DNA from 2 places in the Dyella sp. GSA-30 genome. Region 2 is predicted to be linked to the other one. Evidence: predicted binding sites of a transcription regulator. Region 2 holds the regulator's gene; the other holds the start of a gene.
The links. The regulator FliA, encoded in region 2, starts transcription of late flagellar genes. The targets are predictions, from matches to a motif close to TAAAGTTTNNCNNNCNNNGGCCGATAA.
Positions count from the first base shown of each region.

Region 1: the regulator FliA is predicted to act here: its motif matches at 1,569-1,595, upstream of motA (flagellar motor stator protein MotA).

Region 1 is NZ_AP027042.1:1,793,282-1,796,689, reverse strand. It holds gene motB (flagellar motor protein MotB) at 1-688, opposite strand, end outside; gene motA (flagellar motor stator protein MotA) at 688-1,542, opposite strand; gene QMG46_RS07955 (DUF2188 domain-containing protein) at 1,804-2,031, shown strand; gene QMG46_RS07950 (sigma-70 family RNA polymerase sigma factor) at 2,362-2,991, shown strand; gene QMG46_RS07945 (hypothetical protein) at 2,988-3,353, shown strand; gene QMG46_RS07940 (hypothetical protein) at 3,369-3,408, shown strand, end outside.
Region 2 is NZ_AP027042.1:4,991,146-4,994,553, reverse strand. It holds gene QMG46_RS21525 (MinD/ParA family protein) at 44-976, shown strand; gene QMG46_RS21520 (RNA polymerase sigma factor FliA) at 973-1,749, shown strand; gene cheY (chemotaxis response regulator CheY) at 1,829-2,236, shown strand; gene QMG46_RS21510 (protein phosphatase CheZ) at 2,233-2,874, shown strand; gene QMG46_RS21505 (chemotaxis protein CheA) at 2,889-3,408, shown strand, end outside.

The DNA of each region.
Region 1 (3,408 bases), 2.3 Mb from region 2:
GCTCCCAGTTACCGTAATGCGCAGGGCCGCCGGTCATGCTGTATGGCGTGGAGTCGGTGTGGCCGGAGATGCTGATGTGGTTGGGCACCTGGTCGATAAAGCTGGCCAATTCGTTGAGGATTTCCACCGTATAGGGCTTGAGTGTCGCGCTGCCGGTGTCGAACATGGGGCGGTTCTGCTTGTCAACAATCTGGATGCGCAGGCCTTCGGCCGTGATATCGAGCAGCAGCTGATCCTTGAACGGCGCCAATGCCTGGCTGCGATCGAGCGCGGCGTTGAGGTCCTTGCGCAACTCGTCCAGGCGCGCCTTGTCGCGTTCTTGCGCGAGCTTGACGTCATCGACCGTGGGCGATTTGCCGGGGGTGGCCTGACGTACGTCCTTGCCCTCACCCTTGGGCAGATCCATCGAGCCACCGAGCTTGATCATGCTGGAGCTGGGACCGCCCGGCCCCATCACACCGGGAACGGCACGCATGGAGGAGCCCGCCGTCATCGAGGGGTTCTTGAAGTAATCGGCAATCGCGGCTTTTTGTTCGCGCGAACCCACGCCGAGAATCCACATGACGAGGAAGAACGCCATCATCGCGGTGACAAAGTCGGCATAGGCGACTTTCCATGCACCGCCATGATGGCCGTGTTTCGGCTTTTTTCGTCGCTTGACGATAATGATCGGCTGATCGTCGCTCATCAGCGCGCAGCCTTCAGATGACCTTCCAGGCTCTGGAATGTGGGCCGCGTCCTGGACGAAAGCGACTTGCGGCCGAACTCCACCGCGATCATCGGGTTGTAACCGCGCAAGCTGGCCATCAGCGCCACCTTGACGCATTCGAACGCACGGCCGTCTTCCTGCACGCGCGCCTCCATGGCGGCAGCGAGCGGACCGATGAAGCCGTAGCTGAGCAAGATGCCCAGGAAGGTACCGACCAGGGCGCCGGCAATGTGCTCGCCGATGCGTGAAGTATCCCCACCCAGCTGCGACATGGTCGTGACGATACCGAGCACGGCCGCCACGATGCCGAAGCCGGGCATGGCATCGGCGACCTTGGCTACAGCAAGACTCGGCGCTTCGGCCTCGGCATGGTGCGTTTCGATTTCGACGTCGAGCAGCGCTTCGAGCTCGTGCGCGTTCATATTGCCGCCGACGATCAAACGCAGGCAGTCGGTGAGAAAGTCGATCAGATGATGCTCACGAATCAGCCGCGGATAGGCCGAAAAGACCGGACTGGAGGCTGGGTCTTCGATATGTTCCTCCAACGCCAGCAGCCCTTCCTTGCGCATGACGCTGAACAGATCGTAGAGCAGCGAAAGCAGGTCGACATAATCCTGCTTGCCATAAGTGGGCCCCTTGAACAGGCCGAGCACACCGGCAAAGCTCGCTTTCAGCACCGATGGCGGATTGGCGACCACAAATGCCCCCAGCGCACCACCGATGATGATGAGCACCTCATAGGGTTGCCACAGCGCGAGCAAGCTGCCATGGGACAGCACAAAGCCGCCGATCACGCTGACCAGCACAACGATCGATCCAATAATGACAAACATGGGTCCGCCCCGTTCCGTTATGGGATGTATCGGCCCGGCAGGCGTGAAATTGAGGAGAAATATCGCGGCGGAGGGCGCCTTGGCATATGACGGCAAACCTGCGCGCGACGCTTTTTTGGCGCCAGCGCCGAGATGCAGGCCTACACTCAAAATCGGACTGCCCCGAATCCGTTTTGATACCGATGTGAACAGCATGGTTATACGACCGCGACGCTTTGTACGCAGTCGCAGCCGCAATCTCTTGCGCGAAAGGACACCGCCATGCTGATTATCGACATCCCCTTCGCGCCCGACCGCGGCGCCCATTGGACCATAGCGATTGGACGAGAGCGCCGACGATCCTTTGCGAGCCGACAGGATGCGATCCAGTTCGCCGCAGATGAGGCCGAGCGTATCCAGCGGATCGAGAATCGGTCTGTCGTCATCAATATCGAAGGGGCTGATGGCTTGTGGCGACCGTTTCGGACGTCGTTGGAGTCGATTACTTAGAAAGCCCCGCTTGAATAACCTCAACCCCTATCGTCATCCCGGCGCAGGCCGGGACCCAGTGACTGTGTGATCGGTTATCGCGAGAGCCAACAAGCATTCGCTCTATCGCGAAAGCCGGGAATCGATGCCACTGGGTCCCGGCCTGCGCCGGGATGACGACTAGGGAGGGTTTTCCGAACCCCCGTTGCGCCGACGCTAGCTCCTGCCTTCCCGATTTTGGCAAATAACCCCTTTTCCCGATTTCCAGCGAATATGGAGGATCGGATTTCAGGAAAGGGAAGCATGTCGGGGACAGCCACCTATTTATGGATACCGCCTCAGAGGGGCGCCATGGAAGGCCTTCCATGGCGATGGTTGAACGAGGCCTTGGGCGATAAAGAGCAAGCCGCCGCCGTTGCGCTGAGTGACGAGGCCTGCATGCAACGCTACCGGCAGGGCGACGACCAGACGTTTCGCCTGCTTTATCAGCGCTATCGGGAAAAGCTGCATCGCTATGTCTTACGTCTGTCCACACGCGAAAGCGAAGCTGAAGAAGTGTTTCAGGAGGTCTGGATCGCGGTCATCCGCAGCCGCGACAGCTACGACAGTTCCGCATCGTTTGCGACCTGGCTTTTTTCGATTGCGCATCGTCGCGCCGCCGATCGCTGGCGTGCGTTGAGCCGGCATGCACCCGATGGCTTGAATGCCACGGACGATCTCGATAATGCACTTCCGCTGTCAGCTAACGACGCCATAGCCACACCGGAGCGCGAATGGCAAAGCCAGTCACTGGGCAACGCGCTGCTCGATGCCATCGGCAAACTTCCGTTGCCGCAGCGCGAGGCCTTTTTAATGAAGGCCGAGGGCGAGCTGAGCCTGGACGAGATCGCGCTCGCTACCGGCACCCATCGCGAAACGGTGAAAAGCCGGCTGCGCTATGCGCAGAAGCGTCTGCGTGAGGTCATGATGCCATGGCGATGAACGAGGACACCGACGATACGTCGCTGGACGAAGCCATTGCGCTTTACAAGCGCCATGCGAGAGAGGCGCCCGAAGCCATGGTCGACACGCGCATCTTGCGCATCGCCCTGAACAGCAACCGCCAGCGGCGCGCGATGCGACAACTGCCCTGGCTCATTGCTGCCGCGGCCAGCGTGATGGTCTGGCTGGGCATCGCGCAACCGTTCGCAGCGCATCACCCTACATCGCCTGGCCATGTCGAAACCCATCCACCCGGGTATCTGGAAGGAAGCTCACGCGCCTACCTCCTTGGCATGGACGTCAGTCCGCCGACATCGGATGTCGCCGCCTATCTTCGCCACCCTTCATACACATCGCCTTGAAGCTACGGAGTCATCATGAAACGCCACATCGGAAAAATCGTCGCTATCGCCCTGC
Region 2 (3,408 bases):
CATGGGAACCTTAGCGATGAATCAGGCGTGGGGATTGCGGCAGATGTTTCCTGCCCTTGCGGCACTGCGTGCGCGCGACGCGCACGCCAGCGAACATCTGCGTGGAGATCAGGCGATGGGTTTGAGTTCGACAGTGCCGCGGCCGCGCACTCGCGCGATCACGATTGCCGGCGGCAAGGGCGGCGTGGGCAAATCCACCGTCGCGGTGAATCTGGGCATGGCGCTGTCGATGGCTGGGCACGAGACCATGCTGCTCGACGCGGACATGGGCCTGGCCAATGTCGACGTGCTGCTCGGCCTGACGCCGTCGCGGCATATCGGTCACCTGCTCGACGGCAGCTGCACGCTGGACGAGCTGGCGGTGACTGCGCCGCATGGCCTGAAGATCATTCCGGCCGGTTCGGGCGCGCGGCGCCTGGCCCAGCTGAGCAATGGCGAGCATGCGGCGGTGATCCGCGCCTTCGACGAACTGGTGCGCCCGCCCCAATACCTGCTGGTCGATACCGCCGCGGGCGTCTCCGACAGCGTGGCCATGTTCGCGGCCGCGGCCGACGACGTCATCCTGGTGGTCTGTGACGAGCCGGCCTCGCTGACCGATGCCTACGCCCTGATCAAGGTGCTCAGCCGCGACTTCGGGGTACGCCGCTACCGCGTGGTGGCCAATATGGTGCGCCATGCCGGCGAGGCTAAGCACTTGTATGAAAAGCTTTCTCGGGTCAGCGACCGGTTCCTCGACGTCGCGCTCGACTTCATGGGGATGATCCCGCACGACGAGTACCTGCGCCGGGCGATCCGGCGCCAGTGCGCGGTGGTCGATGCCGCCCCGGGCAGCCGGTCGGCACAGGGATTCAAGCAATTGGCAGGTGCGGTCGATACATGGGGTGAACCCGAGTACCCCAACCACGACCGGATTGCCTTCTTTGGTGGTCAGGCGGCGTTGGAGCCAAGCCTGGCAGGGGATGGGTGGGCGAGATGAGCGTGGCTTCCGAATATCTGCAACTGCAACGCGAGAGCACCGAAGACATGGTGCGTCAGCACGCGCCTCTGGTGCGGCGTATCGCCTATCACCTGATGGGGCGTTTGCCGTCGAGCGTGGACGTGGACGATCTGGTGCAGGCGGGCATGATCGGCCTGCTCGAGGCCGCACGTAATTACGCCACCGATCGCTCGGCCAGCTTCGAGACCTATGCCGGCATCCGCATCCGCGGCGCCATGCTCGACGAGTTGCGCAAGACCGACTGGACGCCGCGCTCGGTACATCGCAAGTTGCGCGAAGTCACCGAAGTGGTGCGTCAGATCGAAAACGAAACCGGCGCTGATGCCATCGATGCCGAGGTGATCCGGCGCATGGGCATCACCGCGCAGGAGTACCACCAGATTCTCGCCGACGCGACCAGCGCGCGTCTGCTCAGCCTCACCGCGCCGGATGACGACGAAGGCGGCGCTGCGCTGGACGTGGTCGATCAGGATGGCCTGGAGCCGCAGGATCGCGTCGAACAGGAAGGCATGCGCGAGGCCCTGATCGACTCGATCTCCGGCCTGCCCGAACGCGAGCAGCTGGTGATGTCGCTGTACTACGAACAGGAATTGAACCTGAAAGAAATCGGCGCCGTGCTCGGCGTTACTGAATCGCGCGTGTGCCAGATCCACGGCCAGGCGCTGGTGCGGTTACGGGCACGGATGTCCGGTTGGCGCGATGGCGCCGGAAATGGGGAACGGGGAGCGGGGAGGGTCGAGCGCCGCCGCTGACCTCCAGCTATCCGCAACCTTCTTTTCCGTTCCCTGTTCCTTATTCCCCGTTCCCAACCTACAAGCCGGAGCCCTCCCGTTGGACAAGAACATGAAAATCCTGGTGGTCGACGACTTTTCCACCATGCGGCGCATCGTGCGCAACCTGCTGGTCGAGCTGGGTTTCTCCAACCCGCTGATCCAGGAGGCCGAAGATGGCAATAACGCCATGACGATGCTGCGCGAGATGCCGTTCGACCTGGTCGTGACCGACTGGAACATGCCCAACATGACCGGCATCGACCTGTTGCGCGCGATCCGCGCCGAGCCCTCGTTGAAGGGCATGCCGGTGCTGATGGTGACGGCGGAAAACAACCGCGACCAGATCATCGCCGCCGCGCAGGCTGGCGTGAACGGCTACATCGTCAAGCCGTTCACCGCGGCCACGCTGAAAGAAAAACTCGACAAAATCTTCGAGCGGCTCGCCGCGCAAGGAGCCACCGCATGAGCACCTCTTCGTTGCTACTTTCCGAGACCGCCTTGCCGACCGAGCTGCAGCAGCTGCTCAACAGTGCCGACCGCGCCGATTTCGAACTGGCGCTCGATGCGCTGGCACGCCAGCGTGAACAGCATCTGTTCCGCGCCTTGGGCCTGCTGGCGCGCGACCTGCACGAAGCGGTACGCCGCCTCGGCAGCGACCTGGCATTGGAAGGCGTACCCGATAGCGTCGCCGATGCGCGCAAGAACCTGCTCGATGTACTGGAAATGAGTTCGCAGGCCGCGCATCGCAGCCTCGATTTCGCCGAACGCATGCGTCCGCAGGCCGAAGCGCTGGAAGCCAACGCGATCGAAATCCTCGCGTGGAGCGACGAGAACGAAGCCGGTGCCGTGCTGGCGCGTCAGGCGCGTGAATTTGCCGCCGCGAGTCGCGATGGTCTGAACGACATGGTGCTAGCGCAGTCCTGGCAGGATCTTTCCGGTCAGCGCATCAAGAAGGTCGCGCATTTTATCGGTAGCGTGGAATCGTCCCTGCTGGAACTGGTTCGCCTCACCGGTGCATTGGCTGGTGGCGAAGCGCCTGCTGCAGCGGCCAAGGTCAACAGCCAGGACGAGGCTGATCGTCTGCTTAGCGAATTCGGTTTCTAAAGGAACTCAAGCGGATGTCTTCACCCTTGGACGATGAGCTGCGCGATGACTTCCTGGTCGAAGCCAGGGAGTTGCTGCAACGCTTGAGCGAACAGCTGGTTGAGCTGGAAGCGTCGCCGCGCGATGCCGAACTGCTCAATGCGGTCTTTCGCGCGTTTCACACCGTCAAGGGCGGCGCCGGCTTCCTGGCTATCGACCCGATGGTGCAGTTGTGCCATCAGGCCGAGGATCTGCTCAACGAAGCGCGCAACGGCGTAGTGGTGCTCGACTCGGCGCAGATGGATGCCTTGCTCGAAGCGCTCGATCTGCTCAACGTGCAGATGGATGCGATGAGCTCAGGCGACACCTTGCCGGCGCCGGCTGCCAGCCTGTTGCGTCGCCTGCAAAGCGGCGTAGCGCATGCGCCCGCACCCGCGCCGGTTGCAGCGCCGATGCCCGCACTGACGGAAGAAGGCGGCGCGATCGACGACAGCGAGTTCGAGGCGTTGCTGGATAGTTTGTACGGCCGCAATGGTGCACCGGGGGCGCCTGCGC